DNA from 4 places in the Bradyrhizobium sp. ORS 278 genome. Region 4 is predicted to be linked to each of the others. Evidence: predicted binding sites of a transcription regulator. Region 4 holds the regulator's gene; each other region holds the start of a gene.
The links. Region 4 encodes LexA, which represses DNA repair genes until DNA is damaged. Its sites were predicted from a motif close to TGTTCNNNNTGTGTTCNG; they were not measured.

Region 1 (4,250 bases), 120 kb from region 4:
CCATGTCGGCGTCCTGACCGACCGTATCGTTGCGGGTCGCGGCGCCTGCGGGAATGCCTGAGAAGTTCAGGTTCTTGTTGCCCATGAAGATGTGCTCGTACTCGGCACCCACGGACCAGTTCTTGGCGAAGCCGACCTCGACGCCAGTGCCGACGGTCGCGCCCCAGCGGGTCGCGCTCGCCTGGTCGAACGCCGTGCCGGTGGCCGTGGCGAGACCGTTGTACTTTTCACCGGCGACCGCGGCGCCGCCTTTCACGTACCAGAGCACGTTGTTCCAGGCATAGCCGATCTGGCCGGTGAGCAGGCCGACGCCGTTGACCTTGGTCTGATTGGTCACGGCCGGCGCGAGCTGGCTGGTGTTGCTGCCCTTGAGGTTGGCCCAGTTGCCCTGCCCCTCGACGCCGAACACCCAGCTGCCAGCCTGCCAGCGATAGCCGATCTGGCCGCCGGCGAGCGCACCCGTCGCGTCATGGCAGCCCTCGGCATTTGTCGCCGCGACGCCCCCGACGGTCACATTGTTGGTCCAGCAGGTGCGGGCCGAGCCGCCACCCGCGTTCAGCCCGAGATAGAAGCCGCTCCAATCATAGATCGTCGCGATCATTCCAGGCGCCTTGGTGAAGGTGCGCGCGGGCAAATCGGCTGCGATCGCCGGCGCCAACCCCAGCGCCAGCGAAGTTGTCGCCCCCAGCAACAGCCTTCTCATCGCAGTCCCCAAAACCAAGTCCGACGCCCGCACGCACACACTCACCAACGCCCACCCGCGGGGCCTTGATAGCCCCTTCCGCCGGAAAAAGCCGTCACCCAAACGACACAGCTGGCCAGCAAGTGCCGGTTTCCTCACGCAAAAAAAGGCCGGCGCGAGGCCGGCCTTTCGACATATTCGCGCTCTGCGAGCGATCAGTAGCGCGACACGCCCGGGCCACCGAAGTGGTAGGAGACGCCGACCTTGACGGTGTGGACGGTGTCGTTCCATTCGGAGCGGTTGGCCGCCACAGGCGTGTACTGCAGCGTGCTCTTGCCGAAATCGAGATAGTTGTACTCGACCTTGGCGGACCAGTTCTGGGCGAACATGTATTCGGCGCCGGCACCGATCGTCCAACCCCAGCGCCAATCGCTCTGCGACGCGGAGAAGGCGGGACCGAACAGGCCGGCATCGTAGCGGTGCTGCAGATCGCCGACCGCGGCGCCGCCGCTGACGAAGAACAGCGCCGGACCCGCAGCCCAGCCGAGCCGGCCCTTGATGTCGCCGAAGCCGCGCAGCTTGGTGAAGTAGGTGTCGCCTGCGCCGAGGTTGATCTCGGTCGACCGGCCGCTGATGTCGGCCCAGTGATAGTCGCCTTCGAGGCCGAACACGATGTTGTCGACCTGCCAGTTGTAGCCGATCACGCCACCGGCGAAGCCGCCGTTGATGTCGTAGCGCTGCGTGCCGGCAAAGCCGACGGCATTGGGACCACCGAAGAAGGTCTCATCGCTGCGGCCCCAGCCGCCACCGCCCTGCAAACCGAGATACAAGCCGGCCCAGGTCGGAAGTGGCGCCGGCGCCATGACCGGTGCCTTGGTGTAGGGGCGGGCGGCCAGATCGGCGGCTCCGGCGGGGGCCAGCGCCCCCAAGGCCATCAAGCTGACGGCGCCAAGAAAGATTTTTTTCATCCCAAGTCTCCCGCGTTGGGCGCCCCGAATTCGTCCCCGGAGGCGCTCGTCTGTGAGGTGGCGCGACCGCCTTGGGCGGCCTCAATCCATCCGCAAATATACGCGATTCAACCCTGGATACCGTCTCCCAAAAGCCACAGGCTGGGAGGATGTGAGGCAGACTAAGTTAATGAAAGTTAATCGCTTTTTCGTGATTTGGGGAACTTTTTCGAGGTTCCGTTCGCGGAACTTGCGGTTCCATTGGGTTCCATAAGGTTCCATGAAATTCGCCCTTTGGTTGTGAGCTTGTTTTTGCGAACAAAACTGGAACGATGCACGCCGGATTGCTATATGTGGATAAGCAGCGAGAAAGTCGGTGGCTGGCGCGGCAACCGTATAGGGTCCGGCCCGAGAGGAAGGGTTAGCCACCTCGCGCCATGCGGCCGGTCGGCAGGACCGGTCCGGTGATTGATGAAAACCGCGGGAGAGTGTGATGGCGGGTAGCGTGAACAAGGTGATTCTGGTCGGCAATCTCGGCAAGGACCCGGAGATCCGGCGCACTCAGGATGGTCGGCCGATCGCCAATCTGAGCATCGCGACGTCGGAGACGTGGCGGGACAAGAACACCGGCGAGCGCAAGGAAAAGACCGAGTGGCACCGCGTGGTGATCTTCAATGAAGGTCTCTGCAAGGTCGCCGAGCAGTATCTCAAGAAGGGCTCCACGGTGTATATCGAGGGCGCGCTGCAGACCCGCAAATGGACCGACCAGAGCGGCGTCGAGAAGTACTCGACCGAGGTCGTGCTGCAGGGCTTCAATTCGACCCTGACGATGCTCGGTGGCCGCGGCGGTGGTGGTGGCGGCAATTTCGCCGACGACATGGGTGGCGGCGATTTCGGCATGAGCAGCCCGTCGTCGTCAGCGCCGGCGCCGCGCCGTCCGATGGCGGCCGCGAGCCGCAACAGCGACATGGACGACGACATTCCGTTCTGAATCAGGGCGCGCCTTGAACCCGAAGGCGAAATGTCCGTGAAGCTGCAGGCGACGCGCTGTCGATCGTGCGTTGACGAGGAGTGGCTTCGGGCGCTCACGGAGCGCCCGGCCGTTTTGGTGAAGCGCGTCAGCGCCCCGTCGTGGCCATCAGGTGAGGCGGATAGCGTTCGCCTTCGACCTTGATCGCGGCCGCAGCCTGCTCAATCTGGGCGAGATCGTCCCCCGTGAGCTCGACGTCGGCGGCCTTGAGATTCTCCTCTAGGCGATGGAGCTTGGTCGTGCCTGGAATGGGAACGATCCATGGCTTCTGCGCGAGCAGCCAGGCGAGCGCGATCTGGGCCGGCGTGGATGCCCTGCGTTCGGCGATTCGTTTGAGGAGATCGACCAGCGCCTGGTTGGCCTTCATCGCCGCGGGCGTAAAGCGCGGCAGGGTGCTGCGGAAGTCGTTGTCGGGCAGCCTGGTGGTCTCGTTCATCGCGCCGGTCAGAAATCCCTTTCCCAGCGGACTGTAGGGCACCAGGCCGATGCCGAGTTCCTCGCAGGCCTGCATGATGCCGTTGCTCTCTGGACCCCGGGTCCAGAGTGAATATTCGTTCTGGAGCGCGGTCACGGGCTGCACCGCATGCGCGCGTCGGACGGTCTGGGCGCCGGGCTCGGACAGGCCGAAGTACCTGACCTTGCCTTGCCCGATGAGATCCTTGACCGCGCCGGCGACGTCCTCGATCGGCACGTCCGGATCGACGCGGTGCTGATAGAACAGATCGATGCGATCGGTCTTCAGCCGCTTCAGGGATGCATCCGCGACCGCGCGAATTCGCTCGGGGCGGCTGTTCATCCCTGAGGACCTGCCGGTCGCCGGGTCGATCGCGAAGCCGAATTTGGTGGCGATGACCACCTTGTCCCGGACGGGAGCCAGGGCGTCGCCGACCAGCTCCTCGTTCGTGAACGGTCCATAAATTTCGGCCGTGTCGAAAAACGTCACGCCGCGGTCGAAGGCGGCGCGGATGAGATCGACCGCATCCTCTTTCGCGAGCGCATGACCGTAGCCGAAGTTCAGGCCCATGCAGCCGAAGCCGATGGCCGACACCTCGAGACCACTTTTGCCCAGGGTTCTCGTCTTCATCCCGGTCTCCTCTCTCTCTTCCGGTCGACGCCGGCACCGCGCATCGTCGACCTCTCCGTCCAGACTGAACCTAAGGCTGTGACTACGATGACATTAGATGCTAGAACGCGCATGGTTTTATGAAATGAGCTCATGAATGCTGCGCGAGAACCTGAACGACGTGCTCGGTTTCCTCGCCGTCGCCCGCGAGGGAAGCTTCACGCGGGCGGCTGCCCGGCTCGGCATCAGCCAGTCGGCGCTCAGCCATTCCCTTCGCAACCTCGAGGCCCGGCTCGGCGTGCGGCTGCTGGCGCGCACGACGCGCAGCGTCGCGCCGACGGCTGCAGGCGAACGCCTGCTGCGGAGCATCGGGCCGCGGTTCGATGAGATCGAAACGGAACTGGCCGGCTTGAGCGAATTGCGCGACAAGCCGGCCGGAACGATCCGGATCACGGCGGGCGAGCATGCCGCCGACTCCGTGCTCTGGCCGGCGCTGAGAAAGCTGCTTCCGGTCTATCCGGACATCAA
Region 2 (4,250 bases), 3.5 Mb from region 4:
AGCGAAGGTAGCAGCTACCTTGGAGCTACGCCGTAGCCGGCAGTAAATAGAATAATGTGATAAGTGCTCTTCGGGACGACACTACCAGCAACAGGGGAGGTGGTGGCCAACACACCTTAGGCGCCTGAACTGGCAGGAAATTCATCCCACGTGCGGCCATCGAGAACACGGCCAGTCTTCTTTTTGTTTGCTCCGCCCCATTGCTTAAAATGGAAAGCCACTCCTTCATCGAAACACAGATCCCGGATTTTGCGAATCCAGTCGGCTTCGACGGGCCGGGCGTGAGGCCCGCTCTCGCCGCCCGCGATCACCCAGTCAATGCCGGTGAGATCGAGATTGTCGAGAGGTCCCAGCAGAGGTTCGAGGCTAAGAAACTTGATCGCTGCCTGTGTGCGTCGGAGATGGTCTATACGGTATATGTAGTCCTCATTCTCGACGCTCACCCCCATCCAGGCATTGTCGGGCCATACGAGCTTCGGAGATAGTTCCTCAAGCCGTTCGGCGCGTTTGGTGAGTATTTGATACGTGTGCTGCGGCGTCTTCCGCATGGTCGTGAAGACGCGATTGATAAATACCATTGGCACGTTTTCGTGAAACAGGTCTGACATGGAGTTCACGAAGATCATCCGTCCGGCTTTCCACTTCGCCGGAAGTTGGAGCGAATCTTCGTCGATTCGCACAACTCCGTTCCACTTCGGGCGTCCTCCAGATATGCGCGTCGTGCCGGCGTATTTGGGCTGGCCCATCGCTTCAAGCCGCCGCGCCATGCGCATCGCGTAGCAATTTGCGCAGCCGGGCGAGATGATCGTGCATCCGACGACTGGATTCCACGTGGCTTCCGTCCATTCGATGGAAGAATTATTCGCCATCGCCGCCGCCTGGAAATTTAACCAGCAGATGATCGGGGAAGGTTCCCCTCCGCCGGGAGCCGCTGAGGCTTCGCACGGCAACCTTCCCCTCGGCCTCCAGCGCCGCCAGAACTTCCTTGTAGTTCTTCAGGACGTAAGGGGTATCGACGCTGTGGCGTTCGTAGATTTGCGCGACCGACAATTCCTGTCCCTCGAAGTCCTCGAGCAGCGCCGCACGAAGCTGGTCGAGCGGCCGTTGCAGAGAGAACAGCAAGGGCATCGACCAATCGGCCGGAGAATATACAAAAGATGGCACGCCCTGATCTTCCGTTGAGCTTTCCTTCATCATGATGTCTTTCATGATGGCATAGCCTTTGAAGCTTTTGCTGACGAAAATCAGCTTGTGCGACGTGCGCGTGCCTTTGACATTTCTGAAAGTGAACGGTAGGACGAAGGTTCCGCCCAGGGCTTTGATCTCGGCCGCGAGCTCCTCCAGAATCAAAGCTTCGCGCAGTTCGGGCGAGAGGCCGGGCAGCTTTGCCCGCAGTGCCTAAGCGCGCGCCTTGCCGAAAAGGGCATCCATGTGATCGGCAACAGCCTGATTGCCGATGCCGGCGTTGATACGATTGTAGTTGAAGAAGAAGACGCAATCGCAGCCCCAGTCCTTAATCACGCCCTTGATTATCTTGAGTGATAGGCCCTTGTAGCCGAAAGGATCGATGAACGAGAACGATGGAACAAGCTTGACCTGATTAAAGTACTTCTCCGCTTCTTCGTCGATCTCGCCGCAGGAAACGACCGGCTTGTGCTTCAGATTGCCAATATTTGGCAAGGTGTCGATTTCGTTCTGAAGCGTGGACGTCTTGTTCCCATCCGAGTCATTCAGAAGCGTTACCAGCATCGAAGCGAGTTTCGGATCGGCGATGGCGTGCTCCAGCACCAGCAGTGGCGTCGAAGCGGCCCCGTCCTTGTACCGGCCCGGCCCGGCATATAGGTCAATGTAGGCGATCCGCCCGCCATTCTTCCGGGCGGTCGGCATGATGACGTTGGCCCACGCATAGAAGTACTTTTGTACTATGCGCGCTTTAACTTCCGACTGATCTGTTCGTTCATCGAAAAATTTCGCGGTGCTCATCGGCTGCTTACCCCGATTTTCATAATAGAACAAATTATGAACAGGGGCAACTGAGTTGGCGTGACCGCCAGACTAACAATCCGCGGCGACAGCTGCCGCCTCCTCAACAAGCGCAATCTGATCCGGCCGACCGCCGGTGACGGGGCTCCGGTCGGCTCTGCCTCCCACCGCCCCGTGACCGGCGGAAGATACCTTCAACCAAGTCCATAAGCCGATGGTAGGGACAGTTTCCGCGACGCAAAGGGGGGCACTTCCGGGTTGACGCCCCAGACTCGAATTCCGAATACCAGAAATTCTGTTGACACCACCCCCAAATCAGTGGTTTGATCCCGCGCATCCCGCCCGCACTGAGAGGGGCGTATCGCGATCGTCACGGGACGTTGCGGCGGGGAGCGGTGGCCGTGGGGCGACGCAGCATCTCATGGGGGTGCGGACGAACGTCGCCAGCGCGGACGGTCAAGCCGTGTGGTCCCGACACCCCGATGCTGGTGTCTTGATTGGCGACGATGCCGATGACGGGGGCAACAAGCCCGGTCCCCTGGGAGAGCGCGGAGCAGCCGTTCAAACCATTGCGCAGGGAAGGCCGGGTTGTTCCGGCTGAGCCTGTGGTTCCTGCCCCGTGCATTTTTCTCGCACGGGGGCCATGGGTGCCAGTCGGCACTCGGCCTTCCCTGCGCCCTCTCATCTGACGAGGACGCCAACTGCAGCAGAACTTGGGGCTATCTGGCCCGCGAGATCGCGGCGGCTTGGGCGTTAGCAAGGCTGCTGATAGCGGAGGGCTGTTTGACAGGGTGGAATGGGATCAAAGAGCCGGGCTCAAGCAAGACTTGGGGGGCTCAAACGCCCGGCTTCGCCAAGAGGCTACGCCGGGCACGCTTCGCTCTTCGGGCACCTGCGCGGCTGCGCCACGCGAAGCCCGAAGGGCGAAGCGTGGTGCCGCAAGAGGGACTCGAACCCCCGACCCCGTCATTACGAATGACGTGCTCTACCAGCTGAGCTATTGCGGCGAACCAAAGCGGTGCGGCCGGCACGGGGCCGGATCGCGCGAACGCGCTCCTGATATCGGGCGGGCGCGCGATTGGCAAGGCCGCGCGCGCCGCTCGACCACGGAATCGAGCCGGTGTGACCCGCGGCGCCTTACGAGTGGGCGAGGTCGGCCTGCCCGGCGGACGGGCTCAGCTGCCGAAGCGCGACCAGAACCCGCGCCAGCCGCCGGCCTGGGCTTTGGGCGCGATCTGCTCGGCGAACTCGTCGCGCGGCTGGTCGTCATCCTCGACGCCGGGATCGTCCGGCGGGCGCATGATCGGCACGATCGCCTGGATCGGGGTCTCCGGCGGCTTGGCCAGATCGCTGCGGTTGCGGAACAGCGGCGTCGGCGCGGCGGCCGCGGTTTCCGCCGGCTTGGCGGGCTCGGGCGGAGTCTCAGGCTCCTCGGCCGTCTCAGCCTCGGCGTCGGCCTCGCTAGGCGCCGCGGCCTGCAGCGGTGGCGCCGGTTCGGCAGACGCCGGGCGGGAGGTCACCACGGCCGGCTCCGCAACAGGGCCCTCGACGGCCTTCTCCACCTTGTCCTCAGCCTTTTCAACACGGATATCCACCGGCTTGTCGACAGGCTTGTCCACGACGTCTGCAACCGCCGTTTCCACCGCCGGCTCCGGCTCGGCCGGACGCGGCGGCTCGTTGTCCTGCAGGGTCGGGGTGATCACGACCGGCGCGGCGGGGACGGTCCGCGGCGGCTCCACCAGGCCTTCCGGGATGGCCGGGCGGCTCGGCGGCGCCAGAATCGCCTCGGCGAATTCCGAGCTCTCGATGACGCTGTTGCGCTCCGACGGCAGGCTCGCCACCGGGGTCTGCCATTGGAAGGCGTCGAGCCGGCCGGTGACCGGCGAGATCGGCCGCCAGCGGTCGCTGACATAGCCGTCGGCGGTCCAGGCCGGGTCGTGGCGGGCGCGCACCGCGCGCAGGGTCCATTCGCGCGCCTTGCCGGCATCGCCATGCTCGGTGCGCTCCAGCTCGGCCATCAGCATCGCGACGCGCTGGGTCGGGTCTTCGGTGAAGGGGGCCAATGCCGCACGGGCGCGGCCGAACTCGGCGGCATCGATCGCGGCGCGGGCCACCGCGAGCGCGCCCTCGACATGGTTGGGCGTCCGCGCGGCGAGGTTCGTGATCCGCGACAGCCGCTGGACCGCGGAATCGCCGAGCCGGACATGCGCATAGGCGTCGGCGAGGTCGGGATGCGGGCACGACGTCCAGGCCGCCTCGATGATCTT
Region 3 (4,250 bases), 3.5 Mb from region 4:
CACCCGCCAGACGCGGCCGACCTCGAGCGCGAGATTGGAACGGCGGTTGACGATCCGATAGCGGTAGTGCCGCTTGCGCGCCGAGAAGCGGGCTTCGAACGTGTCGGGTACGATCTGCGCGTCGAGCACGGCAACCGGGTTCGGCCGCAGATGGGCGTTGAGCGCGTCGCGCAATTTGTCAGGACGGAACTCCTTGTCGATGTCGCAATGCGCGACTTGGCCGGTGGCGTGGACGCCGGCGTCGGTTCGACCCGAGCCGTGCACGCGGGTCGGCACACCGCAGGTCGCCTGCACGGCCGCCTCGAGCACGCCCTGCACCGACGGCAGCGTCTCTTGCAGCTGCCAGCCGCAGAACGGCGCGCCGTCATATTCGATGGTGAGCTTGTAGCGGGGCATCGCCTCGATTGCGTTTGGCCGTCATTGCCGGGCTCGACCCGGCAATCCATCCAAGCATGAAGCTTGTTCGCGAGATGGATGCGCGGGTCAAGCCCGCGGCTGACGAGCTGTGGTGGTCAACCGAAGCGCAGGCCCGGCGCAACGCGGGTGCCGCGCAGGAAGTCCGCGGCCTTCATCGGGCTCTTGCCGGCGCGCTGCAGCTCGGTGATGCGGATCGCGCTGTCGGCACAAGCGATGGTGAGCTCGTCGTCGACAACGGTACCCGGCTCGCCCGTGCCGCGAGCGAGGGCGCATCGCAGGATCTTCAGCCGCACCGCCTCGCCGTCGATCGTGATCTCGCTCCAGGCGCCGGGAAACGGCGACAGGCCGTGGATGTGGCGCAGCACAGCATGCGCGGGCTTCGTCCAGTCGATCCGCGCCTCCGCCTTCTCGATCTTGGCGGCGTAAGTCACGCCGTCCTCGGCCTGCTTGGTCAATGTCAGTCCGCCGCGCTCCAGCGCCGCCATCGCGCGAACCATCAGGTCCGCGCCGATGCGGGACAGCTTGTCGTGCAGATCGGATGCGGTCATCGCGTCGGTGATGGCGAGGAGTTCGGCCATCGCGACGTCGCCGGTGTCGAGCCCGACATCCATCTTCATGACCATGACGCCGCTCTCGGCGTCACCTGCCATGATCGCGCGGTTGATCGGCGCGGCACCGCGCCAGCGCGGCAGCAGCGAGGCATGCAGGTTGTAGCAGCCGAGCTTCGGCGCATCGAGAATCGCCTGCGGCAGGATCATGCCATAGGCGACGACCACCGCGGCATCGGCCTCATGCGCGCGGAATTCGGCCAAGGCCTCCTCGGTCTTCAGCGTCTTCGGCGTGAGCACGGGAATGCCGAGCCGGCGCGCCTCGGACTCGATCGGGGTCGGCACCAGCGCGAGACCGCGGCGGCCTCCGGGTTTCGGCGCGCGGGTGTAGACGGCCACGATCTCGTGGCCGTGGCCGGCGAGCTCGAGCAGGGTCGGCACGGCGAAGTCCGGCGTGCCCATGAAGATCAGGCGAAGCGGCATGTGGTCGGAGACCCTGCAAAGCCTCTACCCCGCCGTCATGGCCGGGCTTGTCCCGGCCATCCACGTCTCGCGGCAGTGCCGGATGGAGAGACGTGGATGCTCGGGACAAGCCCGGGCATGACGGAAGAGAGAGATTAGTCGTTACTCGCCGGCGCGCTTGGCGGCCTTGGTGAACTTCTTCATCACGCGGTCGCGCTTGAGCTTCGACAGATAGTCGATGAACAGCACGCCGTTGAGATGGTCGATCTCATGCTGGATGCAGGTGGCGTAGAGACCCTCGGCATCCTCCTCGCGAACCACGCCGTCGAGATCGGTGAAGCGCACGCGCACGCGCGCCGGCCGCTCGACCTCCTCGTAATATTCGGGGATCGACAGGCAGCCTTCCTCATACACCGACAGCTCGTCGGACTTGGCGATGATCTCCGGATTGATGAAGACCCGCGGCTCGCGCTTGGTCTCGCCGCCGGAATCCGGCTTGGCGAGGTCCATGGTGATGACGCGCAGGGGCTGCGCGACCTGGATCGCCGCGAGCCCGATGCCGGGTGCGTCGTACATGGTCTGGAACATGTCGTCGACCAGCTGCCGGATCTCCGGCGTGACCTTCTCGACAGGCTTGGACACCAGCCGGAGCTGCCGGTCGGGCAGGATGATGATTTCTCTTAAGGACATGGCGCGCGATTTAAGCCCCGGAACAGGCGCGGTCAATGTGACGGCGCGCGGTTAAGACATCGCTAACCATGAATTTCAACGGTCCGTTAACCACGCTTCTTAACCCGGCCTTAACCATAAATGTTCTCTCTTCGTTCGCGACGCCTTGCGAATCGGATAGACGGGGGCGATGACCGCCAGCCAGCCGCTCAATTCTGCGCTCAATCCTGTCGTCGTCATGATCGGCGACCTGCCGATCCGGGCCAGCGATGCGCTGATCGGATTCGGCGTGATGGTGCTGCTGCTGCTCGCGATGATCGGCTTGGCGGTGGCCCGCTCCGGACGACGCAGCGCTGTTCTCGCCGCCCAGCAGGCGATGCGAACCGAGGAGCTCGAACAACGGTTCGGCGAGATGATCCGGGTGCAGAGCGAGGCCTCCGGCCGGGTCGACGCCATGGCGCAATTGCTCGCCGGTCGCCAGGTGGATCTGGCGCGCAGCGTCAACGAGCGGCTCGACGCCGTGACCCATCGCGTCGGCCAGTCGATGGAGCAGACTACGCGCCACACCATGGACTCCTTGCGCGTGCTGCATGAGCGGCTCGGCATCATCGACAACGCCCATCGCGATCTCAGCGAGCTGACCACGCAGGTCTCGACCTTGCGCGACGTGCTCGCCAACAAGCAGTCACGCGGCGCGTTCGGCCAGGCGCGCATGGAGGCGATCGTGCAGGACGGGCTGCCGAGGGGCAGCTACGCGTTCCAGCACACGCTCGCCAGCGGCAAGCGGCCGGACTGCGTGGTGTTCCTGCCCGACACGAGGCCGCTGTGCATCGACGCCAAGTTTCCGCTGGAAGCCGTCACCGCTCTGCATGATGCAGAGACCGAGGATGAGAAGCGCGCTGCCGCGCAGCAGCTGCGCACCGACGTGCTGCGGCATGTCAACGACATCGCGGAGAAGTACCTGGTCGTCGGCGAGACGCAGGACACCGCGCTGATGTTCGTGCCGTCGGAGTCCGTCTATGCTGAAATCCACGATGGTTTCGACGACGTCATTCAGAAGGCCTATCGCGCCCGCGTCGTACTGGTGTCGCCGTCGCTGCTGATGCTCGCGATCCAGGTCATGCAGCAGATCATGAAGGACGCCCGCATCCGCGACGCCGCCGACCAGATCCGCAACGAGGTGATCCATCTCGGCGACGATCTCGGCCGCCTGCGCGAGCGCGTGCTCAAGCTGCAGAAGCACTTTGGCGATGTCGGCGAGGACATCCGCCAGATCCTCATTTCAGCCGACAAGATCGAGAAACGCGCTGCCCGCATCGAGGAGCTGGATTTCAGCAAGCCGGACGCAGCGGTGGAGTCGCCGCGGATCGCGCCGGGCACGGGTGCGACGCCGGACCTGTCTCCGCTGGCGGGACGCCTGCAGGCGGGGGAGTGACGGCCGGACGGCTGTCTTGCGTAAGCCAGCAACTCCGACAAGACTGTCATCGCCCGGCTTGACCGGGCGATCCAGTATCCCAGAGACGTCTGATGGGTACGCGCTCCTACTACGTCTACATCCTCGCCAGCCGCATCGGCGGCACGCTGTACACCGGCGTGACAAACGACCTGATGCGTCGTGTGGCCGAACATAGAGCGAAGATATCCGACAGCTTCACTAAACGTTATGGTGTGACCCGCCTCGTCTACTTCGAAGTCTTTGAACAAGTCGAACAAGCCATTCATCGCGAGAAGCGGTTGAAGAAGTAGCCGCGGGATTGGAAGATTTCACTGATCGAGAAGGACAACCCAAACTGGATCGACCTCTATCCGCAGATCGCCGGAGGCGATGGATAGGCCTCTGGAATACTGGATCGCCCGGTCAAGCCGGGCGATGACAGCTGAGCTTGTGGCGCCGTCCAAATCTGCTACCACCCGTTCATGACCGCACCCGACGCGACAAACGACCTCTCAGCGACTGCTGCAAAGCCCGTGGCCCAGCCCGCCCCCACCTGGCGCGAGAGCATGGCCGTCTATCTCCAGCCGCGCGTCCTCGTGGTGCTGTTCCTCGGCTTTTCCTCAGGCCTGCCATTGGCGCTGTCCGGCTCGACCTTGCAGATCTGGATGCGCGAGCTCGGTGTCGATCTCGGCACGATCGGGCTGTTTGCCCTCGTCGGC
Region 4 (4,250 bases):
GTCACCGACCGTATAACGGCGTTTCTCGCTGGATTGTGAGCTCGCGGACCACGGGGCACGATCAGCCGCTGCCGAAAAGCGCGCGGCGGCCTGGGCCCTTGGCCACGCCATGCGCGTTCGGCTAGAAGGCGATTCCTGTTTTCGTCCTGCTGTTCGAAGGAACTCTCATGGCGCTGATGCCGGTCTCCGATGCATTGTCCGCGGTGCTCGCCGGCGCCGAGCCGCTCGCCGAGGAATTTGTGGCGCTGGACGACGCGTTTCACCGGGTTCTGGCGCGGGATCTCGCGGCGCTGCGGACGCAGCCTCCGGAGGCGATGTCGGCCATGGACGGTTACGCGCTGCGCGCAGCCGATGCCACGGCCAAGGCGCGGCTGAAGGTGATCGGCGAGGTCGCGGCGGGGCGGCCGTTCGATCGACTCGTCGGCCCCGGCGAGGCAGCGCGCATCTTCACCGGCGGCGTGGTGCCCGAGGGCGCCGACGCGGTCGTGATCCAGGAGGACACGACGGCGGACGGCAGCCACGTCGTGATCAATGAGCCGGCGATCAAGGGCCGCCACATCCGGCCCGCGGGCGTCGACTTCCATGAGGGCATGGTGCTGCTGAAGGCCGGCCGCCGGCTCAGCGACCGCGACCTGTCGCTCGCGGCCAGCATGAATTATCCGACGTTGCCGGTACGGCGCCGGCCCAAGGTTGCTCTGCTCGCGACCGGCGACGAGCTGGTGATGCCGGGCTCGACGCCCGGCCCTGGCCAGATCGTCTATTCGAACGGCTACGGCCTGCGCGCGCTGATGCGCAGCGAGGGCGCCCAGCCGATCGACCTCGGCATCGCCGCAGATACGCTGGAGGCCACGGTCGCCGGGATCCGCCGGTCGCGCGATGCGGAGGCCGATATCCTGGTGACGACCGGGGGCGCCTCGGTCGGCGATCACGACCTGGTCAAGCAGGCGCTCGACGCCGAGGGCGTCGAAATGGCGTTCTGGAAGATCGCGATGCGGCCGGGCAAGCCGATGATGCATGGCCGTCTCGGCGGCATGCGCGTGATCGGCCTGCCGGGCAATCCGGTGTCATCCTACGTCTGCGCCGTGCTGTTTCTGGTGCCACTGATTCGCAGCCTGCTCGGTCGCGAGGCGCAGCTGCCGCGCGAGACCGCCCTGCTCGGCCGCGAGCTCGGGGCCAATGATTCGCGCGAGGATTATTTGCGCGCACAGCTCGACATCCGCGCGGACGGCGTGCTGGTCGCGACGCCGGTGACGCAGCAGGACTCGTCGCTGCTCGGGAATCTCGCGCTGTCGCAGGCGCTGGTCATCCGTCCGGCGTTCGCGCCGAAGGCTGCAGCCGGAAGCCCCTGCGAGATCCTCCGCCTGCCGCTTTGAGCCAATTTCCCCGGCAAAGCCCGGTCTGTTCACCCTATTTTTAGGATTGCGGAACACACATCGAACATATAGTGTTCGTTCATGATTTGTTTTTAGTATGTTGCGGGCGAATGCGATCGTCCGAGTCCCGTTCGCTCTTCGACACTGGTCTTGGGAGCATCACTGGTCTTGGGAGCATCGTGCGGGACTCGAACGACATCAAACCGGGGACAAGGTCGAGATGCTGACGCGCAAACAGTACGAACTTCTGCGGTTCATCAACGAGCGGCTGAAGGAAGCCGGCGTGCCGCCGTCCTTCGACGAGATGAAGGATGCGCTCGACCTGCGTTCGAAGTCCGGCATCCATCGTCTGATCACGGCGCTGGAGGAGCGCGGCTTCATCCGCCGGCTGCCGAACCGCGCCCGCGCCATCGAGGTGATCAAGCTGCCTGAGCTGTCTCAGGCGGCCGGCAATCGCCGCGGCTTCACGCCGTCGGTGATCGAAGGCAATCTCGGCAAGGTCCGCACCTCGACGCCGGCGCTGGAGGATGGCGAGCGTCCGGTAGCGGTGCCGGTGATGGGCCGAATTGCCGCGGGCACGCCGATCGAGGCGCTGCAGACCCGCAGCCACACCATCAGCGTGCCGGCCGACATGCTCGGCAATGGCGATCACTACGCGCTCGAGGTGCGCGGCGATTCGATGGTCGATGCCGGCATCCTCGATGGCGACATGGCGCTGATCCAGCGCAACGAGACCGCGGACACCGGCGACATCGTCGTGGCGCTGATCGACGACGAGGAGGCGACCTTGAAGCGCTTCCGCCGCCGCGGCGCCTCGATCGCGCTGGAGCCGGCCAACACCGCCTATGAGGTGCGCATCCTGCCGCCCAACCGGGTCAAGATCCAGGGCAAGCTGGTCGGACTCTATCGCAAGTACTGATTGCGCGTGCTCCGCGGTCGCGGTGATGCATCGCGATCGCAGCACGGGCTGCTCAATCGATCGGCGGCGCGACGACACGCTGCGTGCGCCGCTCAAAAACAAGTCACGCGCGAGCGCACCTCATGATGTGCAGCGCGGCACGCTCAAACGCTTGTGATCGTCAGCGGCTGCACGCGGCGAAGATCAGCGCAGAAATGCCGCGAAGCGCGCGCTAACATCTCTCCGATGTCCACTCTGATAGAGGCCTGCGCCTGTCCGGGGGGAGCGCGGGTCGGCTATCTCTGAACGAGGAGCGATCCGATGTGTGACTACAGCCTCCATGCCGTTGCCTCCCGTCCCGCCAAAGTCGGCGAGACGCTGATCTCGACGACGTTCCGCGGCACCGCGACCCGCGGCTTCGCGCTCGAAAGCGAGCCGACCGTTGCGGTGTGCATGCTCCCTGGCACCGAGCTCGCCTTCGCCGAGGACGTCCGCTACGACAGCCGCTGGCTGTGGACGCGGACCATTCGGGAGCGCGTCGCCAAGTTCAACACCATCGAGAAGCACATCCCTGATCGTCATCACGACGCGATCGAGTTCGCCGACGGCCGTCATGTGCTGGTGACGCAGCTCTGCGAAGGCCAGCGGGTTACCGTGCTGCAACTGCCGGTCAGCAAGCAGCCCGGCGAGCGCCGCCCCGAGATCGCAACGGAGACGCCGGCGCAACAGCCGACACCGATCCGCCGCATCAGCATTACCTGACGCATCGGATCGAGCCCTCGCGTCCTCGCATCGGATCGCCTCCAGGCGCTGCAATCCCGGACCAGCCAAGGCCGGCCTGCGGATTGCAGCGTCTCCGCTGTTCCAGATGCCAGTTGGATGCCATGCGTATCGGCTTGAAGCGACCGATCTGAACCGGCTCGTCCGGACTAATTAGTCGTCTCCGCCCTGCTCCGTCTCCGGCGGTGTCGCATCCTGCGCTCGCGGTCCCGGCGTGCGCGGAGTCAACGTGGTCTCGAACTCCCCGGCCTCAGCGGGCGCCGGCCACCACGGGCGGTCGGTGCCGTCGGCCCGCACGGGCACGACGGCGAATCCCTTGTCGCGCGCGACCAGCATCAACGCGCCCTGCTGCTGCAGGCGCGGGCGGTCGACGACAGCGGCCGCGCAGGATGATGGCGCGGCGCGCGCCGTCACCACCAGCGCCGCACGGGCGCAATCATCGGCGAGCGCATCCGCGCGCAGGGTGAGCGCAACGAGGCGGCCATCGGCCAGCGCCAGGACGCAGCCCGAATCGTCGCAGGACACGCCATGGCCGAGCGAGGAATCGGCCGGCAGCCGCGCATCGGCATCGGCGGCGAGCCACTCGCGGGTGACGAACACGTCCTTGCCGTTGCGCATCACATGCAGAAGCCCGTCGCGGCCGCGCACCGCGACCGCGCGGCCATCGCCGGAGACGAGAATGTCGGGCTGCGGCGTCGCGGCGGCCCATGCGGCCGCGATGGCGAGCACCGCCGCGCCGGACCAGCGCAGCGGCGTCCTGAGCAGGCCGATCAGGACGAGGCCGAAACTCGACACGATCAGCGGGCCGATGCCGAAGGCCGTGATGCGCCCGACCGCGCCCGGCAGCGCGGCGACCCAGCGCGTCACGGCGATCATCCAGTCGATGCCCCAGCCCATCACGGTCCACCACAAGCCATCGAGCCCGAACGGCGCAAACAGCAGGCCGAGCAGCCCGGCGGGCATCACCACCGCCGAGACCACCGGCATCGCCGCGAGGTTGGCGAGCAGGCCGTAGGGCGTGATGCGATGAAAGTGGAATGCGGCATAGGGCGTGGTGGCGAGGCCGGCGATCAGCGAGGCCAGGAGCAGCATCGAGAGCTCGCGGCCGCCCCACAGCGCGACGCGCTGCGCGGTCGAGGAATCCGGCGTCGCGAACAGTTTGGGCAGGCCGAACTGTACCAGCGCGACGAGGCCGAGGG

Region 1: a site for LexA is predicted at 1,944-1,961, ahead of BRADO_RS18645 (single-stranded DNA-binding protein). Genes of this name have one in related genera too.
Region 2: a site for LexA is predicted at 2,009-2,026, ahead of BRADO_RS35655 (three-Cys-motif partner protein TcmP). Genes of this name have one in related genera too.
Region 3: a site for LexA is predicted at 2,239-2,256, ahead of BRADO_RS03615 (DNA recombination protein RmuC). Genes of this name have one in related genera too.

What each region holds. Positions count from the first base shown of each region.
Region 1 is NC_009445.1:4,192,094-4,196,343, reverse strand. It holds gene BRADO_RS18655 (outer membrane protein) at 1-703, opposite strand, end outside; gene BRADO_RS18650 (outer membrane protein) at 898-1,650, opposite strand; gene BRADO_RS18645 (single-stranded DNA-binding protein) at 2,123-2,620, shown strand; gene BRADO_RS18640 (aldo/keto reductase) at 2,748-3,743, opposite strand; gene BRADO_RS18635 (LysR family transcriptional regulator) at 3,880-4,250, shown strand, end outside.
Region 2 is NC_009445.1:308,616-312,865, forward strand. It holds gene BRADO_RS01410 (DUF5131 family protein) at 117-869, opposite strand; gene BRADO_RS35650 (hypothetical protein) at 859-1,350, opposite strand; gene BRADO_RS35655 (three-Cys-motif partner protein TcmP) at 1,399-1,983, opposite strand; tRNA gene BRADO_RS01420 (tRNA-Thr) at 2,915-2,990, opposite strand; gene BRADO_RS01425 (heme biosynthesis protein HemY) at 3,159-4,250, opposite strand, start outside.
Region 3 is NC_009445.1:813,059-817,308, reverse strand. It holds gene truA (tRNA pseudouridine(38-40) synthase TruA) at 1-396, opposite strand, end outside; gene fmt (methionyl-tRNA formyltransferase) at 513-1,448, opposite strand; gene def (peptide deformylase) at 1,590-2,117, opposite strand; gene BRADO_RS03615 (DNA recombination protein RmuC) at 2,287-3,531, shown strand; partial or broken gene BRADO_RS03610 (GIY-YIG nuclease family protein) at 3,624-3,929, shown strand; gene BRADO_RS03605 (MFS transporter) at 4,014-4,250, shown strand, end outside.
Region 4 is NC_009445.1:4,310,996-4,315,245, forward strand. It holds gene BRADO_RS19185 (alpha/beta fold hydrolase) at 1-39, shown strand, start outside; gene glp (gephyrin-like molybdotransferase Glp) at 168-1,373, shown strand; gene lexA (transcriptional repressor LexA) at 1,594-2,292, shown strand; gene BRADO_RS19200 (hypothetical protein) at 2,593-3,033, shown strand; gene BRADO_RS19205 (ComEC/Rec2 family competence protein) at 3,205-4,250, opposite strand, start outside.